Linked DNA regions of Salmonirosea aquatica. The protein of the gene in region 1 interacts with the protein of each later gene in a pairwise test. Links are inferred from orthologs where the notes say so. Each region holds a gene or a part of one and is shown on either strand. Other genes may lie near its edges.

Region 1 (8,122 bases):
TCAGAATCCGTTTTTGTAATTAGTTCTGTTCCTTCTACTTCTATCGAAGCTCCTGGAATAGGCATCTGATCATCTCTAACTACCATTCCTTCAATTGTGACCTCCTTATCCGTTATAGCAGCTGTACTTTCATCGGCTTCACTAACCTTCCCCGCCTTCTGTTCGCAGGAAGCGGCCAATAGCGATACAAAGCCAACGAGCAGGGCAACGGCGGCGTACTTGCCCAGCGACCAGTTTGAATTTCGGTTTTTGTACAACATCATGATGCGGTCTTTTAGAAATGACGAGTTAAAAAAGGGATTAGCCAGTGCCGCCATCGGACTTCCTAACGAATACGAAACCATAAACTCGGCGTAGCGGTCGCGGGGTGTGGCGTCCCAGGCGCACACTTCCCGATCAGCAAGGTACTCGTGGACTTGCTGCAATGATTTTTTATACAAAATCAAAACCGGATTGAACCAGAAAACCACCCGAAGTACCTCCACCAAAAGTATGTCCCAGCTATGCCGCTGCCGCACGTGTACCAGCTCGTGACTCAGAATGGTGTCGAAATTCTCGGCATAGTCGGTGCGGTTGATGACGATATAGTTCAGGAATGAGAAGGACCCCAGATGGTCATTCTCCAGCAAGCAGAGGCGGTAGAAGTCCATGTCCAGGTAGGTACCCTGCTGGATAAAAGTCAAAAGCTGGCGAATATGGCGGAACAGGCGGACTGCCATTACCAGCCCCCCCAGCACGTAAACCATCCAAAGAAAGGTACCCCACGGGAACGGCTCAGTGACCGCAGAGGGTAGCGCCATAGCATTTTGCGGCGCTACGATTATGGTTTCAATCGGCTGGGTGGCCATCTCATACACGACCCCTGGTACGGGCGGAGCTACCTCGGGGTAGGGTACCTGAGGCAATATAAATGCCACTCCCAGCGCGCCGAGCAGGTAGACACGGTTGAGCACAAAAAAGGTGTGACGACGCAGCACGAGCCAGTAGCAGCCGTACAGCAGGAGCCAGTACAGGCTCACTTCACCGAAGTAGGTAGCCAGTTCCATAGGTTTAGGGTTGAATGGTCGATGGATAAAAGGTCAAGGACTATACTTTGCCTCTTTCTCAGGGTACCCTCAGTAGATCCATGAGCTTTTTTTACTCGTGCCACGGCTCATAGCCGTGGCACGAGTAGCGGAGGCTTTACTTTTTCTTCATATAAATCTCTATTACTCCGTTGGCCCCTTTTTCACCATAGGCTTTCGTGGCGCTTTCGCCTTTCAAAACATTGACTTTCTGTACATTATCAGGACCAACCTCCTTGATATCGTAGCCTTCTTTTTGCATCACCCCATCAATCACGACTCTTGCCTGGCCTACACCCGTGTAAATCATAGTCGGGCCCTCGGTTGATGGACCATTGAGGGTACCTTGCTCAACAAGTCCAACTTTCTTAGCGCTTTCATTGGCTTTTATTTCCTTAGTATTATCCAATTGAAAAGCAATAGGCAGGTTATACCGCACATTGACAGGCCTTCCGCTTTGCATACCCGGTTCCCACCGCGGCATTTTGGACATAACGCGAACCGATTCCTGGTCGGCCCCAAAGCCCAGTCCTTTCATAATCTGAATATCCTTGATTTCTCCTTCGCTGGTCACTATAAAGGTCAAAAATACCTTCCCTTGTACATTGGCTTTGGCCGCTGCCTCGGGGTACTTGATGTTTTCACCCAGAAATTTGTACATCGCCTGAATCCCACCGGGAAATTCGGGAGCTTTCTCGACTACTGTGAAAATGGGCGAACCGCCGAATGTTGAGGTTTGACCAGTAATTTTCACGGACTGCCCATCTGCCGACGGCGTGGACACCATGTTGCTGGGTTTGTCGCCTTTGGAAGGCATCGTGAGGTCATAGTCTGTATTTTTGTACTTTCCGCTAATACCCATGATTATTTGACCATAGTCAGGGTGGCTCAACGTTAGGGCGCTGCCCGCCGGAACTTTGAGCGAAAACCTTCCGGCTTCATCGGTGATTGCGCCTTTCTTACCCTTACTATCCGTGATGACTGCTCCCCGCAGTGGTTTGTGGTCGGGAGTGTTGACGATACCCGTGATATTGATATCGCCTTTAACCATAGCCTCGCCATTGGCGGAGGTAGGCATTACTTCGCGTTCGCAGGAGGCCACCATCAGCGAGGCAAAGCCCACCAGCAGAGCCACGGCGGCGTACTTGCCCAGTGACCATTTCGAGTTTTTGTTTTTGTAAAGCATAGCGATTCGAGGTTTTAAGAGTTTAGAATTGAAAAATTGGTTGGTCAACATGCTGGCAGGGGCGCCCAAAGCATACGATACCAGAAACTCGGCGTAGCGGTCGCGGTTGTCGGTCTGGGTCTGCTCCTGGACCGCCTGCCGGTCGGCCAGGTACTCGTGAACTTGTTGTATAGTTTTCTTATATATTATCAAAATCGGATTGAACCAGAAAACTACTTGCAGGATTTCTAAAAAAAGAATGTCCCAGCTGTGCCGTTGCCGTACATGAGCTAATTCGTGGCTGAGAATCGTATCGAAATTATGGGCGTAGTCGGCAGGACTAATGAAGATCCACTTCATGAAAGAAAAAGAACCGGTACGGGTCTGGTTATCACCCAGCAAAACCAGGGTATAATGGTCCATCGGAATGCATTCGCCTTCTTGCAGAAATGAATTCAAATGGCGGAAATGCTGGACCAACCGCACCGACATCACCACTACGCCGATGCCATAGACCAGCCAAACCAGGTTTTCCCACGTCAATAGCGAAGGCGATGGGGCTGCTGTGACCACTGAAAACGATACCGCCGAAACCTGGTACACGACGGGCATAGGCGGAGCGGATTCGGGATACTGCACCAGCGGCAACGCAAACGACAGTACCAGCGAACCGAGCAGATAGGTACGGTTCCAGCGCAGGAACGTGTGGTGGCGCAGGAAAAGTGCGTATAAAATGTACAGCGCAATCCAGTACGCGCTGAGTTTGGCAACATAGATGAGTAATTCCATGATCATTTTAAGAGTTTAGTTTTAGGGCATAGGTCGAGCGCCGAGCATCAAAATATCCATTACTCCTTCCCCTTTTTCATGATTTTCATGATCTCATCCAGTTCCTTTTGGTCGAGCGATTCTTCTTTTACGAAGAACGATACCAGCTGCGGCAGGGAATTGTCGAAGTAGTTTTCCATCAACTGCTTCATCTCATAGCGCTTGTACTCGGCCCGGCTGATGAGCGGATAGTACTCGTGGGTTTTGCCGTAAGCCGTGTAGCCCACCACGCCTTTCTTTTCCAGAATGCGGATGATGGTCGAAACGGTATTATAGGCCGGCTTGGGCTCGGGCATTTCGGCTAGTACGTCCTTGACGAAACCTTTACCCATTTGCCACAGGATGAGCATGATCTCTTCCTCGGCGCGGGTTAGTGAGCGAATTTCCATAGGGGTGTATTAATTTAGTAGGTACTGAAATGGTTTACTTTTTCAAAGTTATCACTATTCAGTTAGTTTCAAAACTAAATGATTAGTTTTTTATATAAGTTAGTTGATTAGAAAAAGCAAAAAGCCGCTTTGCGAAACGCAAAGCGGCTTTTTGGCCGAAAAAAATTCTAAGCTTTTCTCAGTTAACCAAAGGCCAAAGCCTCTGGCAATTGAGTACTTTCAGTTTACTTTCTGATAGGTACCCCAGTCGCAAGGTACCTTAGTAAGAAGGTACCTTTTCAACTGCGTGCTAAAAAACTACTCCACCACGCTTAGTTTCAGGGCGTTGGTTTTGCGGTGACGCGAGATGGGCATACTCAGCGTATTGATAAACACATCACCGGAAGCCAGTTCGCCGCGCTCGACGAGGAATTGCTTGATGTCGTCGATCAGGTCATCCGTGGAGGATGTTTCTTCACCTTCGTAAAAGATGGCCTTGGTACCCCAGTAAAGTCCCAGCGTAGTCATCAGGCGACGGTTGGATGTAAAAACCAGCAAGTTGGCTTTGGGGCGGTGGTGCGACAGACGCTGGGCGGTGTAGCCCGAACGCGTAATGCCAATGATAGCTCTTGCGTTGGTGTCCCGGGCCAGGCGGCAGGCACTCATCACCACGTTGTCGTTCAGTTTATCTGCTCCAGGTTTTTCGTTCACGTGGGCGTGGTACTTAAAGTAGATGTCGCCGCTTTTTTCCACCTGCTCGATGGTCTTGGTCATGTTCTCCACGGCTAATACAGGGTACCTGCCCGAGGCAGTTTCGGCGCTGAGCATCACTGCATCGGCACCGTCAAGCACCGAGTTGGCTACGTCGTTGACCTCCGCACGGGTCGGGCGCGGGCTTTCGATCATACTTTCCAGCATCTGGGTAGCCACAATCACCGGCTTGCCCGCCTTGTTGCATTTCTCGACAATCATTTTCTGGATCATAGGTACCTCTTCGGCGGGCAGTTCCACGCCCAGGTCCCCGCGCGCTACCATGATACCGTCCGTAACGGCGATAATTTCGTCGATATTAGTAATGGCCTCAGGCTTCTCGATTTTGGCCACCACACGGGTATCCTTGCCTTTGGACTTGATATAATCCTTTACCTCCTGAATGTCCGAAGCCCGGCGCACGAACGACAGCGCGATCCACTCCACATCGTGTTCCAGCCCGAATTCCAGATCTTCGTAGTCTTTCTCGGTGACGGAAGGCATCGATACCTGCGTGTTGGGTAGGTTGACCCCCTTCTTGGATTTGAGATAACCGCCGTATACTACCTCGGTTATCACATCGCTTTTATCGATGCCTGTCACTTTCACTTCCAGCTTGCCATCATCCATCAGGATGCGGTCGCCAATCTGCACGTCGTTGTACATGCCGTCGTAAGGGGTACTCACTTTTTCGGCCGTACCCAGTACTTCCACATTCGTCAGAATCAGCTTGTGACCCGACGTGATGAGTACCCCGTCTTTTTCAGCCACATTGCCAATACGAATTTTGGGGCCCTGCAAATCCTGCAATACGCACAGATTCAGGCCATACTCATCATTGATTTCCCGAATGCGGTTCAGGCGTTCGAGATGGTCGGCGTGGGTACCATGGGAGAAATTAAGGCGGAACACATTGACTCCGGCATGGGCCAGGGCCAGCAACTGATCTTTACTTTCGGAAGTAGGGCCAACGGTGGCAACAATCTTGGTTTTCTTGGAAGACATTTTTGCTAATTGAATATTGAAAAGGGAAAGTTGAAAATCAGTAGGAGTGACAAAACTTACACAGTAAGCAATTTTCAACTTTCAATTGAATTACATGCTGTCTACATCCACCACGACATTGATATTTTTCAGGGTTTTATCGGTCAAAATATCGGTGACTTTGTCCTGGATGAATGACTTTGCGGCCTTAAAATTAATCTTTTCCCGTTCAAGTTTGATGAGAATCTCAAACAAAAACTGATTTCGGACGCGCTCCACCAGCGGTGGCTCGGGCCCAAGTACCCGACTGGGGCCGAGTTCGGCCAGCAGTTTTTCGGCCAGTTGGGCGGCGGCCCGCTGCGCGGTATCACGGTCGGTATGCTTCACAATCAGCTTGATGAGGCGCGTGAAAGGCGGATAATTATACTGCTCGCGTTCGCTGATCTCAGTATCGTACATCCGCCGGTAATCGTTCTGGATCACCCAGCTCAGAATTTCCTGGGCAGGATTGTGGGTCTGGATCAGCACCTTACCGGGCCGTCCGGCGCGGCGGCCCGCGCGTCCGCTTACCTGCGTCAGCATCTGGAACGCCCGCTCCGAAGCGCGAAACTCCGGAAAATGGATCATGCGGTCGGCGTCGAAGATGCCTACTACGCTCACATTACCAAAATCCAGCCCCTTGCTCACCATTTGGGTACCTACCAGAATGTCGATCTGCTCATTCTCAAAATCCTGAATAATTTGCTGATAGGCGTTTTTGGCGCGGGTCGTGTCCATATCCATGCGCTGCACGCGGGCGTTGGGATAAATTAGGTGCAGTTCATCCTCAATTTTTTCGGTCCCGAAGCCCATCGTCTTCACCTTCGGCGAACCGCAATTGGGACAAGTACGGGGTACCTGCTCCTTGTGCCCGCAGTAATGGCAGCGCAATTCGGCCACCTTCATGTGGTAGGTCAGGCTGACGTCGCAATTGTTACATTCAGCGATCCAGTTGCACTCTTCGCATTGAATATAAGGCGAGTAGCCACGTCGGTTTTGGAAGAGGATCGTCTGTTCGTCGTGTTCGAGATTATACTGCATGTAGTCCAGTAGCACCGACGAGAATTCATTCTTCATCTTACGCTGCTTTTTCTCGAGTTTTATATCGATCAGCAGAAACTCCGGCAAGGCCGCATCGCCGTAGCGTTCAAACATTTCCACCAGCCCGTAGCGCCCCTGTTGGGCGTGGTAGTAGCTTTCCAGCGAAGGGGTAGCCGAGCCGAGCAGTACCTTGCCGTGGTGCATGTAAGCCATCACGACGGCCACATCGCGGGCATGATAGCGCGGCGCGGGATCGAATTGCTTGTAGGAAGTTTCGTGCTCTTCGTCCACGATAATAAGGCCGAGATTGGTAAAGGGCAGAAACACGGCCGAACGTACGCCCACCACGAACTGGAATTTCCCCTCGATGATGCCCTTCCAGACTTCCACCCGCTCATTGTCCGAAAATTTGGAGTGGTAGATACCCATCTTGTCACCAAACACCTTGCGCAGGCGCACCACGATCTGGGTCGTTAGGGCGATTTCAGGTAATAGAAACAGTACCTGCGTGCCGCTTTCGAGGGCCTGCCGGATCATGTGAATGTAGACCTCGGTCTTGCCGCTGCCCGTGATGCCGTGCAGCAACACCACCTCCTTGTCCTGAAAATGCTCCTGAATCTGCCGCACGGCTCCCTGCTGGCTTGCACTCAGTTTGATTTCTACAGTAGGCGTATCGGGAATGTCAGCAAAGCGCGACACGGTAATTTCGAATGGCTCGAATATCCCGTGCTTCATCAGCGTATTTAGGGAGGATGAAAGCGAATTCTCCTCTTGGGTGAAGACCGCCTTATCCAGTCCTTTCTGGTTCAGAGCCGGATTGTTCTGCACAGGCACGAAGCTGAGGTACCTTAAAAGTACCTCCTGCTGTTTGGGCTGTTTTTCCAGTTCTTTCATCAGAACATTCAGCGCCGCTCCTGAAGCGTAGGCGGGAGTGAGCCGCACCTTGCGGGCGATCTTGGGCTTGTACTTTTCCTTGACCTGTTCAAACAGGATGACCGCCCGCTTGCCCACCAACGACTTAATCACCGCGTTGACGTTGGTATCCTCTACCAGCCGGGCGACTTCTTCGTAAGAGAGGGCCTGATGCTTTTTTATTTCTTCCAGCAGACCTACCTCTTCTTCGGTAAGCAGTTCGGCGTAATCGAAGTCGGGATTATACTGTACCTTGGATTGGCTGGTGATTTTCAGGCCCGACGGTAGGGCCACGTTCATGACTTCACCAATGGTACATAGGTAGTACTCGGCCATCCAGCGGAACAGTTCCAGTTGGCTGGCCATCACAAGCGGCTCTTCATCGAGGAGTTCGAGGATGTACTTGGCCTGATAATTAGTGGGTGGTGTGTTATGTAGCTTACCTACTACGGCGGTAATGACGCGGTTTTTGCCAAACTGCACAATCACCCGCGCTCCTACCTTAATCAAACCGTTCATGGCCCGCGAAACCCGATAGGTAAACAATTTCGGGATGGGAACGGGTAGGATCAGGTCCGCAAAAACCGTGGTTTCTTCTTCAAAAGGGAGGGAATTCTGTACGTACATGGGGGGTACTACCTCTGTTTCAGGTCAGGGTGCAAGGTACAAACTTTTGAGTAGATGGTACCTGTTGCACCGGGCACGGAGCTTGCGCTTGCTGCCGACGAGGCCTTTTATTTTCTGGATAAAATTGGATAACTTGCTGTGGATTCAGGGAGTTAGGAGATGAGTCAAAACTGAACAATTTAAACAAGAGCATACGCTATGTATACGGCCATAAAAGGTATTTACGAAAACGGAAAACTCACCCTGCTGGAACCCGCGCCTGATGTGGAGAAAGCAGAGGTGTTGGTGACTTTTTTAGAAGAGACAACACACTCTTTTCGAAAGAAAAAGCGGACACTGGGTGG
Region 2 (7,868 bases), 310 kb from region 1 along the record:
TTCTCGAGCAGCAAGGGGGGTACCAGCGTGGGTTCATGTGCATCGTCTTTGGCTACCATAGTAAAGTACGAAGTGTTGGTATGCTTCTGCAAGCCCGTGCGGACATTCTCGGACACAGCCCGGATACCTACATCCAGCGAGGTACGGCCCACAAAATTGACCGATGCGTGCAGCGATACCAGGTCACCTACCTCGACGGGTTGCAGAAAATTCACACCATCCACCGATACCGTGACGCAGTAGGTACCCGCGTGGCGGGACGCGCAGGCGTAGGCTACCTTGTCCATGAGCGACAGCAGGATGCCGCCATGGATTTTTCCGCCAAAGTTAGCGTAAGACGGTATCATCAATTCAGTAAGGGTGGTTCGGGACAAACTTACAGGACGTGGTTCCAAGGGAATGTGTTTCGGGTTTAACAGCAAAAAACGACTATTCTCCAATCCAGGTTTTTCCTAGGGTACTTTCCCTTTTCTCCTAGATCGTGAAGTCCGTACTATACCAAAAAGTGCCCTTCTGTCCATTTTATACTTTTTAAAGGGGTACCTTCATGTTCCACTAAAAGGTCAGGAATTGTTTTTCAGCGGGTTTGCGTTTGCAAAGAGAGCCTACGTACTTAGTACAGGGCGATACCGCCTAATTGAACCACCATGCTCAAACTCATTGAATGCCCGCGCGATGCCTGGCAGGGGCACCATCCTTTCATCCCCACGGAACAGAAAACAAGGTACCTTAATCTCCTGCTAAAGGTAGGTTTCGATACGTTGGACTTCGGTAGTTTTGTGTCGCCCAAGGCCATGCCGCAGGTCGGCGATACGGCCGCCGTCCTGGCCGGGCTGGACCTTTCTCAGACAAACACAAAACTTCTGGCTATCGTGGCCAATGAACGGGGGGCGCAGCAAGCCTGTGAATTTGATGAAATAGCCTATCTGGGGTACCCCTTTTCCATTTCTGAAACCTTCCAGCTTCGCAATACCAACGCGGGTATTGCGGAGTCGGTGGAGCGGGTGAAGTTCATGCAGACGCTCTGTGAGAAGTACGATAAGAAACTTGTGATTTATATTTCCATGGGATTTGGCAACCCGTATGGCGATCCGTGGAGTCCCGAACTTGCGCGGCATTGGGTAGAAGAGTTAGCCGGACTGGGCATCGGGATTTTTTCCCTATCGGATACGGTCGGCCTGGCCCGTCCCGAAGTTATAAATCCTTTGTTTACCGAACTTATTTTTTCCCGGCCCGAACTGGAATTTGGAGCGCATTTTCATACCACACCAGTCGATTGGTACGAGAAAGTCGAAGCTGCCTACGCTGCCGGCTGCCGCCGCTTCGACGGTGCCCTGCTGGGGTACGGAGGCTGCCCAATGGCGCAGGACGATCTGGTCGGGAATATGCCCACAGAGCGGTTATTGGAATTTGGAGTCGAAAAAAAAGAGCTTCCCCCAATCAACCATGCGGTTTTGGGGGAAGCTATGAAGTATTTCAGGAAAATAACTGTGTAATTCCGAAAGCATGACAAGCCATCACCTTATGGCTTTCTAATTGGAATTGACCTCGATCACTTCGCCATCCTTGTTGTGGAAAGTGAATTCCACGACGCCCAACGACGAATCCTTAATCAGATTTACCCATGTTTTGTATTGAAACAACCATTTCACTTGCTGTGAAATAAGCCCCTTGGTGAAATAGGCATACAGGAATGGATGCAGCGAAATACTGATATTGCTTTCGTTCTGCTTGGTCAACATGTAGTCGAGATTGCTCAGGATGGTATCCGTTACCAGAATACTCGCCTGAATGGTACCCGTACCACCGCAGGTAGGGCAGGTTTCGCGGGTCACGATGTTCATCTCGGGGCGCACGCGCTGCCGGGTGATTTGCATCAGGCCAAACTTGGAGAGGGGAAGTACCGTGTACTTGGAGCGTTCGGGTTTCATTTCCTCCCGCATCACCTCGTAGATTTTCTTCTTATTCTCGGCTTTCTTCATGTCAATGAAGTCCACCACAATGATCCCGCCCATATCGCGCAAACGAAGTTGACGGGCGATTTCTTTGGCCGCTTCGGCGTTCACGCTGAGCGCCGTCGCTTCCTGATCCTCCTGACTGTTGGATTTGTTGCCGCTGTTGACATCGATCACGTGCAGGGCTTCGGTGTGTTCGATGATGAGGTACCCCCCACCCGGCAGGCTTACCGAACGGCCAAAGAGCGATTTGATTTGCTTTTCCAGACCGAACTGCTCGAACACCTTATTCTTGCCATTATGCAGCCGTAGGATGTTTTCCTTGTCGGGTGCGATGGTACGGATGTAGTGCTTAATATCCTCATACACATCCTTGGAGTCCACCGTAATGCTGTCGAACGATTCGTTCAGCATGTCCCGGATGATGGACGAGGCACGATTCATTTCGCCGATTACCCGGTCGCGCGGTTTGGCGTCGCGGAGAGCTTTGATGCCATTCTCCCACTTCTCCACACAGGTTTGCAGGTCCTTGTCCAGTTCCTCTACGTCGTGTCCCTGCGCTACAGTGCGCACAATAATCCCGAAGTTATTCGGCTTGATAGACGACATCAGGCGTTGCAGCCGGTTGCGTTCCTGCCGATCGGTTATTTTTTTGGATAAGTTGACAGAGTTTGAAAAAGGTACCAGAACAATGTAGCGGCCGGCGATGGAAATGTCGCACGAGAGGCGAGGTCCTTTGGTGGAAATAGGTTCTTTGACAATCTGCACCAGGATGGGCTGATTGCGGTCAAGGACCTTGTCGATTTTGCCCTGCTTTTCAATTTCGGGCTCCATCTTAAAACTACTGATCTTACCGGAATTGGCCCGTTTAGCGATGACATCCTTCGTGAATTTATTCAGCGAGTTGATGTTGGGGCCTAAATCCAGGTAGTGTAAAAAGGCGTCCTTCTCGTATCCTACGTCTACGAACGCGGCATTCAGGCCGGAAACCAGTTTTTTTACCGTACCCAGGTAGATATCCCCAACGGTAAAACTATGATCCGGCTCTTCTACGTGATATTCAAGAAGGCGCTTATCCTGCAAAAGGGCTATACGTTCTCCCTTTTGAGTAGAATTGATGACTAATTCGTTACTCAATGTCTAACCAAATACATGGTCTTTACGGATTGAAACTCAACCTCTACACGAAAGCCGGGAGGTCCCGGCAATGCATTGCTAGAAGTACAAAGAAAGGGGTAAGAAAACAGAAAGGTTAGACCGGATAAGAACTTCATCTGGTCTAACCTTTCATTTACTTCTTCTTATGTCTGTTTTTCCGCAGACGCTTCTTTCTTTTGTGAGTGGCAATCTTATGACGTTTTCTTTTCTTTCCGCAAGGCATAGTTTTGAATGTTAAAATGATGGAATGAATGGATGAACAATAGATTAATGAACAAAGACCAAACTGTTCTGTCATTCACTAACGGGCCGGTACGCCGAAGCGCAACTGCCCGGTCTATCTTTCAGAATTAATTATTTATCCGCTTCTCCAGTTCGCTGATTGCGTCCTGAATCACGGGATCTTTTTCTTTTTGCTTCACATCGGCCAGTACCTTGGCGGCCTCTTCGGTGCGTCCCAGTTCCACCAGGCACACACCCAGATAAAACTGAGCCTTGGTATTGGTAGGGTGACTCTGCAAAATCTGCTGGAAACGCTCCACCGCTTTGCTATACTGATTGGAACGCATCGAAAGAATCCCCAGGTTGAACAGCGCCAGTTCGTTGGTTGGATCTGCCTCTAGTACTTCCCGCAGCAGCATGATTCCCTGCATAGGCGAGGGCGTGTTAACGTACGTCATCGCCATATTGGCTTTGGCTGCCAGCAGCTCTGGATTCTGATCCAGGGCTTTCTGGTAATACGTCCGCGTTTTCTCACCCAGCATCCGGGCTTTGGCTTCATCGGTAGCGAAACCGTAGGCTTCATAGTACCGGTCGCCCGCCCGAAGGTAATTTTCGACCACCGGACTTAAACGGGCCGCCTGATCGGCGTAATAGGCAGCGCTGTCAAACTTCTGGTACTGTCCAAAAACATCCGAGAGCTTAATGGCTGCTGCTGCTTTTCCGTCCGCTGTGGCCTGTTGGTAGGCATTCCGCAACGGATCGATAGCCTGCTGCTGCTCGGCGGTCAGTGTTTCATTGGAATGACTGGTGGCCGCAGCCCCGCTTCCTTCCAATTCCTTTCCACCCGCTTCCTCTCCCGTATTTTGTTCACTGACTACGCCCTGATCTTTGGTGTTCACCACGATTTTGGGCAGACTGTACAAAGTACCCACCAGAGCAATGGCCAGAATGGATACCAGTACGAGTGTCCTTTTCATTCGATTTACAGAATTGCGACCTATCAAAAGGCTTACTTCTCAACCACGGATTTCAAGCTATCGCTCGTCTTCACTTGTTCAACAAACACCTTGGCGGGTTTGAAGCTGGGAACAAAATGTTCGTCAATAATCATAGATTCGCCCTTGGAAATGTTCCGGGCAACTTTGCGGGCCCGCTTCTTGTTAATGAAGCTACCAAATCCTCTCACATAAAGATTCTCACCATCGGCGAGGGAGTCTTTCACTACGGTGAAGAAAGTTTCGAGAGTCTGCTGAACATCAGCCTTTTCAACACCTGTTTTCTCAGAAATCTGTGCGATTACGTCTGCCTTAGTCACTGTGCTTATGTACTTTAAAGTGTATATTGTTTTATTTACAATATTCCCGCTCTGAATTTTGGGAGTACAAAGGTAGCGTAATTTTACTAAAACTTAAAAGTCATGTTGCGTCCTTTTTTTTATAATCCATTAAAAAACAGCCAGTAAAAGTTTTAGATGCCTATAAACACTGTCCTTTCACCCACCGATTTTAGCCGTACGCTTATCCGATGGTACCACCGTCACCACCGCGATCTGCCCTGGAGGCATACCACTGATCCGTACAAAATATGGTTGTCCGAAATCATCCTGCAACAGACCCGCGTGGTGCAGGGACTCCCCTATTACCTGCGGTTTGTAGAGCAATATCCCACCGTTTTTGACCTGGCCCGAGCCGACGAGCAGGAGGTACTCCGCCTCTGGCAGGGATTGGGATACTACTCACGCGCTCGCAATATGCACCGCACCGCCCGGCAGGTTGTCGACGAGTATGGCGGCAACTTTCCGCCTACTTACGCGCAACTATTGGAATTGAAAGGCATAGGACAGTACACGGCGGCTGCCATTGCTTCCTTTGCGTTTGGAGAAGCGGTTCCGGCGGTTGATGGGAACGTTTACCGGGTCCTGGCCCGAATTTTCGGAATCAAGACCGATATTCTGAGTAGTCCGGCTAAGAAGGAATTTACGGCAGTAGCCCGTCAATTGATCCCGGCCGATGACCCCGCCACTTTCAATCAGGCCATGATCGAGTTCGGGGCCATCCAATGCCAGCCTGTCGCACCGGATTGCCTCCTGTGCCCTTTTAATCAGCATTGTTATGCCTTCCAACACGGGGCACAAGCCCGATTGCCCGTAAAAGCCAGGAAAGCGAAAGTGCGCGACCGGTACCTGAGTTATTTGGTTCTGGAAAAAAACGGACGACTGGCCATGCGGCAGCGTACTGCCAAGGATGTCTGGCAGGGACTCTATGATTTTTTTCTGGTAGAAAGCCCTGAACCTATTGATGAGGCAGATGAGTTGTACGCTCAAGAAACGGCTGCTGCCGACTGGTTGGCAGCAGGACGGGTGGAACTTCCCCAAAAAACCTATGTACATTTACTGAGTCATCAAAAACTGCACGTGCGGTTTTGGCGCATCGTATTGGATGAAGCCGCCGATGAGAATGAACTACCGGAAGGTTTTTCATTTTATCAATGGTCTGAAATCGACGATTTACCCAAGCCCATTTTGATCGATACATTTATAAAAGAGCAAGTTTTTAATTAAATTTATTGCTTAGTAGATGTATGGGTAAAGGGCTTAAAGCGAATAGCGGATAAAGCGCTTTTCTGCCCGGGAATTCCAGTTTTTCGGATAACACGACATTCATTTTTAACTTTTCCATTTAACCACTTATCATGGCAGGCAGTGTAAACAAAGTAATTCTGATCGGAAACCTGGGTAGTGATCCTGAAGTAAGGTACCTTGAGGGCGGATCTACCGTGGCTCGTTTCAACATAGCTACCTCGGAGTCCTATACCAACAAGAGCGGCGAGCGCGTGGAGCAAACCGAGTGGCATCGCATCGAACTGTGGGACCGGCTGGCTCAAATCGCCGAGAAATACCTACGTAAGGGCAATTCTGTCTATATCGAGGGCCGCATCCGCAGCGAAAACTGGACTGATAAGGAAGGGCAGCAGCGGACAGGCATCACAATCCGGGCCAACAGCATGACCCTGCTCGGTGGTTCCAACACGGGCGGGAGCGGCGAAAACGATCAGCCTTCGACGGCGGCCTCCAGGCCGACTCCTCAGCCTACGCGCGAGGCAGCGCCCCGAGCGTCCGATCCCGTACCTCCCGCCATGGCCTCCAGCGCCGACGATGACGATTTACCTTTCTAGTATACTTTTTTGCAGGAGTCTCGCCGTAGGGCTGAGACTCTGTTTTTTATCAAAGTACCAAAAAATTGTATAACCAGTAGAAAGATTGCAGTTAATCCGTATTTTGACGCAAAGAAAATAAAGTACAATTTCATACTCTCGCACCAGCCTACCCTTTCCCCCAAACCCTATACCGTCACCTTTGGAGAATTCCGTGAAAGAAAAATCAGACAAAGACGATCCTTCCCGAACGTGCCGGGAGCCAGAGCCGTTTGTGCACTACAATCCACGGTTCCGCAATGTGCTCCCGATCGCCCAGTTACCCATACTGGTAGCCAGCCAGTCTTTCTTTTCAGAGTTCATCCTGCTGGGGGTGTTGTTGCTCATTTCCCTGTTACTTTCCGCTCTTCGGGCAGCGTATGGGGTCATCTCCATCACCGAAAGCCCGTGGGAGCGGCGTAGTGCAGCCGAACCATTAATGCTGAGTGCTCCCCAAAAACTTACTTTATCCCTTTTTCAGCGCGGCAGTACCTTACTGGCTTTTTTGCTGGCAGCGCACCTGGCCTGGAAGATAACGCAAGATCCAGAACTTAATGCCTATACCTGGGTGCCGGTGCTGGCTCTGGTGATATGGCTCTGGGTAGATGCCCTGGTACGCTACTATGCAGGTCATAACGCTCTGGCTTTTACCCGGAAAGCCACACCACTCATAAAACCAGCAGCGGCTTTTCTGACCCGCACGGGGAATGTCTTTTCTTCCATTGGTACCAAATGGCGGGTTCTGCTGCCTGATGAGGCCAAAGGTAGGTCTGAGCAAAATGAAAGTGATTCTGAAAATGAAGAAGAGCGTGATCTGCTGCGCGGACTGGCTACCTTCGGCCAAACGACCGCCCGCCAAACCATGCAGCCACGCCTGAACATTACCGCGGTAGACATTGAACTGGATTTTCACGAGTTGATGGATAAGATCAATAAATCGGGCTATTCCCGGATTCCGGTGTACGATGATACGCTCGATTCCGTCGAGGGAATTCTCTATGTTAAAGACCTATTGCCGCACTTACACCGCGATGAGCACTTCGCCTGGCAGAAGCTTCTGCGAAAGGCTTATTTTATCCCCGAAAGCAAACGGCTCGACGATCTGATGCAGGAATTTCAAAACCGCCGGGTGCACATGGCCATTGTGGTAGACGAGTATGGAGGTACCAATGGGCTGATCACGCTGGAAGACATCATCGAGGAGATATTCGGCGATATCAACGATGAATACGACGAAGCCGAGGAGGTGAATTATACGCAGGTGGATGACAAAACCTACATTTTTGAGGGGAAGGTACTCCTCAATGATTTCTGCAAAATCCTGAGTCTGGAATCAGACTA

What was found.
Region 2: the proteins of priA (region 1) and GBK04_RS07450 interact in binary tests that used the Escherichia coli proteins (3 or more experiments, as listed by UniProt). The link is inferred for Salmonirosea aquatica from one-to-one orthologs.

What each region holds. Positions count from the first base shown.
Region 1 is NZ_WHLY01000002.1:1,838,352-1,846,473, forward strand. Bases 5,025-8,106 are described here. They hold priA (replication restart helicase PriA), read right to left. Parts: upstream 7,779-8,106; coding sequence 5,271-7,778; downstream 5,025-5,270. Other genes in these bases: pyk (pyruvate kinase), read right to left, coding at 5,025-5,180; GBK04_RS08775 (DUF2281 domain-containing protein), read left to right, coding at 7,977-8,106. Also shown: GBK04_RS08750 (TonB family protein), read right to left, coding at 1-1,046; GBK04_RS08755 (TonB family protein), read right to left, coding at 1,183-3,018; GBK04_RS08760 (BlaI/MecI/CopY family transcriptional regulator), read right to left, coding at 3,078-3,446; more of pyk, read right to left, coding at 3,744-5,024; more of GBK04_RS08775, read left to right, coding at 8,107-8,122.
Region 2 is NZ_WHLY01000002.1:1,524,034-1,531,901, forward strand. Bases 4,940-7,767 are described here. They hold GBK04_RS07450 (single-stranded DNA-binding protein), read left to right. Parts: upstream 4,940-6,026; coding sequence 6,027-6,509; downstream 6,510-7,767. Other genes in these bases: mutY (A/G-specific adenine glycosylase), read left to right, coding at 4,940-5,895; GBK04_RS07455 (transporter associated domain-containing protein), read left to right, coding at 6,703-7,767. Outside these bases: GBK04_RS07420 (acyl-CoA thioesterase), read right to left, coding at 1-395; GBK04_RS07425 (hydroxymethylglutaryl-CoA lyase-like TIM-barrel protein), read left to right, coding at 648-1,496; GBK04_RS07430 (Rne/Rng family ribonuclease), read right to left, coding at 1,533-3,092; GBK04_RS07435 (tetratricopeptide repeat protein), read right to left, coding at 3,464-4,312; GBK04_RS07440 (HU family DNA-binding protein), read right to left, coding at 4,345-4,677; more of mutY, read left to right, coding at 4,807-4,939; more of GBK04_RS07455, read left to right, coding at 7,768-7,868. UniProt on the Escherichia coli protein: Plays an important role in DNA replication, recombination and repair. Binds to ssDNA and to an array of partner proteins to recruit them to their sites of action during DNA metabolism. Acts as a sliding platform that migrates on DNA via reptation.